DNA from 3 places in the Pantoea sp. KPR_PJ genome. Region 1 is predicted to be linked to each of the others. Evidence: predicted binding sites of a transcription regulator. Region 1 holds the regulator's gene; each other region holds the start of a gene.

Region 1 (2,271 bases):
CTGTGGGTAATGTCGACCCCTTTGCCCAGCATCAACGCCACCGAACAGTACTTCTCCGCTGACAGATCTACCGCGCGCGCCACGGCTTTGTCGCTCAGCGCCTTGCCGGTAACCACGAAATGAAGATTAATATGGGTAAACAGGCGCGGTGCCTCTTCACGGCGTTCCGAGGTCAGCTTTACCTCGCACTCCACCACATCGTTGCGGCCCTTTTGCAAAATAGAAACCACATCGATGGCACTACAGCCGCCAGTCGCCATCAGCACCATTTCCATCGGGCTGGGCGCTTTATCGCCCGAGTTACCGTCCATCAGGATCTGATGCCCTGAAGAGGACTCACCCAAAAAGGTTAATCCTTCGATCCACTTCACTCTTGCCTGCATTGTTTTTCCCTCGAGAATAGCCTGTTTGCCGCCAGAGTACGCGTTCACCTGACAAACAGCAATCCAGAGTAATCCCCCCTCTGCTGAAGCGAGACAACAGAAGACAGCTGACAAAAGCTGTGCTACAAACAGTGCTGAAAATAGTTTCGTCTTATTAAGGACGAAGGCGGGACACCTCAAGCGCCTGGCGCAAAATGGAACCCCGAATAATCTCCCTCTCGGGAAACGCTTGAAGCTTTCATCGCCTGGCAGAGAATATGACTCTGCATTTTGGGCACGATTACAACAGAGGATAATAGCGAATGGTTCTCGGCAAACCGCAAACAGACCCTACACTCGAATGGTTCCTGTCCCATTGCCATATTCACAAATATCCATCCAAAAGTACGCTGATTCATCAAGGTGAGAAGGCTGAAACGCTTTACTACATCGTGAAAGGTTCCGTTGCGGTACTGATCAAAGATGAAGAAGGTAAAGAGATGATCCTCTCTTACCTGAATCAGGGTGATTTTATTGGCGAGCTTGGCCTGTTTGAAGAAGGTCAGGAGCGCAGCGCCTGGGTACGTGCAAAAACCGCGTGCGAAGTGGCCGAAATTTCTTACAAGAAATTCCGTCAGCTTATTCAGGTGAATCCGGATATTTTAATGCGTCTCTCTTCGCAGATGGCGCGCCGTCTGCAGGTTACCTCGGAAAAAGTGGGCAATTTAGCTTTCCTCGACGTGACCGGACGTATTGCACAAACCCTGCTCAACCTGGCAAAACAGCCAGACGCCATGACGCATCCCGACGGCATGCAAATCAAAATTACTCGTCAGGAAATTGGCCAAATCGTTGGTTGCTCACGCGAAACCGTGGGCCGCATTTTGAAAATGTTGGAAGACCAGAATCTGATTTCCGCCCACGGCAAGACCATTGTCGTGTACGGCACCCGCTGATTTCCTCTCTCTCCCGGCGTGATGTTTCTGTCACGCCGCTACTGTTTTCAGTGAAGTGATGTGGCGTCGAATCATCTATCACCCCGAAGTTAACTATGCGCTGCGGCAGACGCTGGTGTTGTGCATTCCTGTGGCGCTTGGCTGGCTGTTTGGCGATTTGCAAAAAGGCCTGCTCTTCTCTCTCGTTCCCGCCTGCTGCAACGTGGCTGGCCTGGACACGCCGCATAAACGCTTTTTCAAACGCCTGGTGGTCGGCGGCTCGCTGTTTGCGCTCGGCAGCTTTCTGATCCAGCTGCTGACGCTAAAAGGCGTCCCGCTGCCTGCCGTGCTTTTTGCCTTGCCGCTGCTGCTGGGCGTGACTGGCGAAATCAGCCCGCTGCACGGTCGTCTGCTCCCTGGCACGCTGGTCGCGGCTATCTTTACCCTTAGCCTGATTGGGCGTATGCCAGTCTATGTGCCACCGCTGCTCTACATTGGTGGCACGCTCTGGTACGGGCTGTTCAACTGGTTCTGGTTTTGGCTGTGGAAAGAGCAGCCGATGCGTGAAACCCTGAGCCTGATCTATCGCGAGCTGGCGGATTACTGCGACGCGAAATATACGCTGCTGACCCAGCTCACCGATCCCGAAAAAGCGCTGCCGCCGCTGCTCGCGCGCCAGCAGAAAGCGGTTGATCTGATTAATACCTGCTACCAGCAGATGCACATGCTCTCTGCCAGCCGCGACAACAGCCATAAACGGCTCATGCGCGCTTTTCAGGTAGCACTCGATTTGCAGGAACATATCTCTGTCAGCCTGCATCAGCCAGAAGAGGTTCAGAAGCTGGTCGAGCGCAGCCATGCGGAAGCGGTGATCCGCTGGAATGCCAAAATTATTTCAGCACGGCTACGTGCGCTGGCCGATGCCATCCTCTATCACCAGCTACCGAGTCGCTTTGAGATGGAAAAGCCGCTCG
Region 2 (2,271 bases), on a different contig from region 1:
TATAGGCCTGAAACTTGCTCATCTGTACGCTTTTTTCCACGTTTCATCGTCCTCAGGCCAGGTCGCGATAAAGCGGCGAGGCGGGTAAAAATAGTTCAGTCAACAGCAGCGGTTTCCCGGATAAGCGCAGGCGCGAGCGGCGGCCCCACAGCGCACCAACGCTGCCAGGCTCGATAAAATCGCGGCTCAGGGTAGAAGAGGAAAAGAGGTAGCGGCCAAGCGGGCGAGTGCCCAGCTGTTGCAGCATCTGCTCCGGGCCATTAAGCGTACTCTCTGGCACCAGCGTGCGACCAATCAGCCAGGGTTCATCGTCACCGCACAGTACGATTTCTCGCAGCCAGAAGCGCGCATCGTCCGGTAGCAGCGCCCTTTCGTCGGTGAGCTCATCGGCCTCAATAAATTCTTCGCGCATCGGCCGCACCGTTACCTGCCGACAGTGCTGCTCGAAGCGGCGCGTCATGGAGTCCTCCTCCATCAGCCAGTCCAGCAGCGGCGCGGTCAGCGTTGCATGCGTGGATGGCAGCCAGTTGAGCGCGCGTAATAAGCTGAGCGCCTCTTGCGACATTTCACCACTCCCGTCAATTTTGAGGGCAACAGTGTAGCGCAGAGGCGCGGCGGGCACACCTGGCGGCGACTATTCGCGTTTCAGACGGTTACTGTTCGCCAGCCACAGCGTCACCACCAGAATCAGGATAGCGCCAGAATAGCAGAGCGTATCGAAAGGGTTTTTATGGTCGACGATGATCAGCCGGATAATCGCCGTAATGCCGATATAGACAAAATAGCGCAGAGGAAAATGATAGCCGGACTGGAAATATTTCACGATTAGCGCGATAAATTCGAAGTAGAGGAAATAGATAACAATCCCCTCGATCAGCAGATAGGAGGAGGCCTGTTCGCCCGTGTTCAGCAACACGTTAGCAAGATGCAGCGTCTCTTTGCCGAGGAAGACGGCCAGAATGACGGCCAGTGCCAGCAGTCCCAGGTTAAGCACCCACTGTAGTACCACTGCAATGTACTGACCGCCGGTGGATTTTGCGTTCATGATTAGCCTTTTTGTCACTCACAGAAATGACTTTGCATCATGCTTCAATGTGACGTAAATCACAATATAGCACTAAGGATGGCCACCAACAGTAGTACGCAAAAGCCCAAACCGGGCGCGTTTTATTTCTACCGCCGTGAGCGGACTGAACTACAGTTAACAGGTCAGCAGTGCGCCATGTCGCTTAAAACTCAGGAAAAAACGTGCCCTGACCGACTATTCCTTTTACAGCGTGCGCGCTCCGTCAGGCTGGCATGCTGCGGCTTTTTGGCCTGACGGTGATGGAGCTACATGCCGTGTTAACCCTGCTTAATCTTCTTTCTGCCGTTGCCCTGCTGGTGTGGGGAACACATATTGTGCGCTCCGGCATTATGCGCGTCTTCGGGGCCGATCTGCGCCGCGTTCTCAGCCGCAGTATTGAACGAAAACCGATGGCGTTTCTGGCCGGTATTGGCGTAACAACGCTGGTGCAGAGCAGCAATGCTACCACCCTGCTGGCCACCTCCTTTGTGGCGCAAAATTTGATGGGTCTGACTCCCGCGCTGGTGGTGGTACTGGGTGCCGATGTCGGTACCGCGATCATGGCGCGCATCCTGACCTTTGACCTCTCCTGGCTGTCACCGCTGTTTATCTTTTTCGGCGTGATCTTTTTTCTGTCGCGCAAGCAGACGCGCGTCGGGCAAATGGGCCGCGCCAGCATCGGGCTTGGTCTGATCCTGCTGGCGTTGCAGCTGATCGTCAGCGCTGCCCGGCCGATTACCCAGGCCTCGGGCGTGCAGGTCCTCTTCTCCAGCCTGACCGGTGATATTCTGCTGGATGCGCTTATCGGCGCGGTATTTGCCATTATCAGCTACTCCAGCCTGGCGGCCGTGCTGATTACCGCTACGCTGACCGCGGCAGGCGTCATCTCTTTTAAAGTGGCACTTTGCCTGGTGATCGGCGCTAATCTTGGCAGTGGCCTGCTGGCTATGCTGAACGCCAGCGGTTCCAATGCCGCAGGCAAGCGCGTGGCGCTCGGTAGCCTGCTGTTCAAGCTGCTGGGATCGCTGGCGGTGCTGCCCTTTATAAATCTGCTGGCCCCCTGGCTTGATAAGCTGCCAGTTAACGATGAAGAGCTGGTGATCTTCTTTCACGTCTTCTACAACCTCATCCGCTGTTTGATTATGGTGCCGTTCGCCGACCCGATGGCGCGCCTTTGCACTCGCCTGATCCGCGATGATGCCGAA
Region 3 (2,271 bases), on a different contig from region 1:
CGGGCAGCAAATCGTAGGCCTGAGCGAATTTGCTCACGGCCGCCGGACGCACGAAAGTCATGCAGGGAGCCAGTAGAATCGCGTTAGCGACGCCGTGTGGCAGATGATATTTCCCTCCCAGCGGATAGGACATGGCGTGCACCAGATGGGTACCCGAATGGGCAATCGCCGCACCGCCGTACCACGAGGCCCAGAGCATATCGAGGCGCGCCTGCAAATTGTGCGGCTCGGCCACGGCAGTTTCGAGGCTGGCGAACAGCTTTTTCATCCCGATGAGGGCGTAGTTATCACTGACCGGATTCGACACGGTTGCAGTAAAGCACTCAATCAGGTGGCAAAGTGCATCAATACCGGTCGATGAGGCGATATGCGCAGGCATGCTGGTGGTGAGCTCCGGCACCAGCGCCACAAAGTCGGGCAACATAACCGGTGAGATAATGCCGACCTTGGTTTCACGCTCAGGAATAGCAAGAATCGCATTTGGCGTAGCTTCAGAGCCGGTGCCTGCGGTCGTTGGGATCAACAGCGACGTCGTGCGCGTGGCAGGTTTTTCACCGGCCAGCAGCGCGTCCAGCGTCGGTGCGTTAGCCACACAAAGCACAGAGAGTAACTTGGCGACGTCCAGCACGCTGCCGCCACCGACCCCCACGACCAGATCGACGTCACGCGTGGGCAGGGCCGACAGGATTGCCGCCACGTCATGCTGGCTCGGCTCTGGCGGTACGCTGTTCACCACGCTGACGCTGACAACATGCTGTTTCAGCTGGGCGATCAGCGCCTGCACAGCCGGAATGCCTTCAATGTTTTTATCCGTTACCAGCAGCGCGCTGGTTTTTCCGTTCAGCAGATAGCTAATGTCGTTCAGTGCCTGATAGCCGCTAATTACCGTGCTGTTGATATTCATTTCATACCCTTATTACTGCGAAGCCGGACTGAATGATTGGTTTTGCTCACTTCAGTGCGATGTATATCACTTACTGTGCCCCATTTTATAGGTCATATTGATTTCGATTAATTTGATCTTGCTCACATATAATCAATCATGATTGAATATAATCATATCTGGCGGCAAAGAGCCGAATCAGGAGAGAAGATGACGCAGACGTCATGGAAAACCCCGGTGCTGGTTATTGCCGATGACTTTACCGGCGCGAACGATGCAGGCAGCGGGCTGGCACAGGCGGGAGCGCGCGTGCATGTGCTGTTCAACAGCGAAAGGCTGCCTGATGCCGCCGTGGCTGACGTCTGGGTAATCAGTACCGACAGCCGTGCGATAAGTGAGGCAGAGGCCGCGGCGCGCACGGCGACCGTGATACGCCAGCATGATGCCTTTATTCGACAAGGCTGGCTGTTTAAAAAGATTGATTCCACGCTGCGCGGCAATATCGGTGCAGAAGTACGTGCCGCGCTGGCCACCAGTGGCAAAAAACGGGCGCTGATTGTGCCTGCCGTCCCGCGTCTGGGACGCATAACGCGCCACGGAAAAGTCGAGGTCAACGGCGTGCCGCTGATCGACACCGAATATGCCAGCGATCCCAAAACGCCGGTAATCAGCGCGCACGTCCTGACGCAGTTGCGGATCGCGGGCAGCGAGATCGATCTTGCTACGCTGCGCAGCGATCGTTTTTCTGCGCGGCTGGCGCAACAGCAGGGCGTGGTGGTGATCGATGCCGAGCAGGAGAGCGATATTGCGCTCATCCTGGCCGCGGCGGCGCAGCTTGATGAGACGCCGCTGCTGGTGGGTGCGGCTGGACTGAGCGATGCGCTGGGGGGCCTGCTGGCAGCAGGAAGTGGCGGGGGGAGGAGTGGCGTCTTTGGTCATACGCCGGCTATGCAGCAGGTAGCGCGCGCTCCTACGCCGGTGCTGGCGGTGATCGGCTCGATGAGCGCCAGTGCACAGCAGCAGATTGCCGGGCTGGCCCGGCAGCGCGATATTGCGCTGGTGGATGTCGACATCCGCCAGCTGTTTGCACAACCCCGCTGGCCCGACAGCGCAGAGTGGACGCAACAGGCTGCCGCTGCGCTGCGCAGCGGACACCATACGGTCATCCGTACCTGCCAGCGCGCCAATCAACGCCATGAGATCGATGCGCTGTGTCAGCAGCATCAGATGACGCGCCAGCAGCTTGGCGAGGCGATCTGCCACTACTTAGGCGAGCTGACCCAGACGCTGTGCCGCACGTCATGCCCTGCCGGACTCTATCTCTCCGGCGGCGATGTGGCGATTGCGGTCGCAAAGGCGCTGGGCGCCAGCGGTTTCCATATTCAGGG

What was found. The regulator CRP, encoded in region 1, controls carbon source genes, mostly activating them, when cyclic AMP is high. The targets are predictions, from matches to a motif close to ATGTGANNNNNNTCACAT.
Region 2: psiE (phosphate-starvation-inducible protein PsiE) is a predicted target of CRP. The motif match lies at 1,093-1,110, and genes of this name have one in related genera.
Region 3: HP564_RS17425 (iron-containing alcohol dehydrogenase) is a predicted target of CRP. The motif match lies at 1,015-1,032, and genes of this name have one in related genera.

The regions. Positions count from the first base shown of each region.
Region 1 is NZ_JABMIK010000007.1:210,218-212,488, reverse strand. It holds gene HP564_RS15715 (OsmC family protein) at 1-383, opposite strand, end outside; gene crp (cAMP-activated global transcriptional regulator CRP) at 686-1,318, shown strand; gene HP564_RS15705 (YccS/YhfK family putative transporter) at 1,377-2,271, shown strand, end outside.
Region 2 is NZ_JABMIK010000004.1:20,818-23,088, reverse strand. It holds gene ubiA (4-hydroxybenzoate octaprenyltransferase) at 1-22, opposite strand, end outside; gene ubiC (chorismate lyase) at 53-565, opposite strand; gene psiE (phosphate-starvation-inducible protein PsiE) at 635-1,045, opposite strand; gene HP564_RS10615 (Na/Pi cotransporter family protein) at 1,342-2,271, shown strand, end outside.
Region 3 is NZ_JABMIK010000009.1:131,763-134,033, forward strand. It holds gene HP564_RS17425 (iron-containing alcohol dehydrogenase) at 1-904, opposite strand, end outside; gene HP564_RS17430 (four-carbon acid sugar kinase family protein) at 1,094-2,271, shown strand, end outside.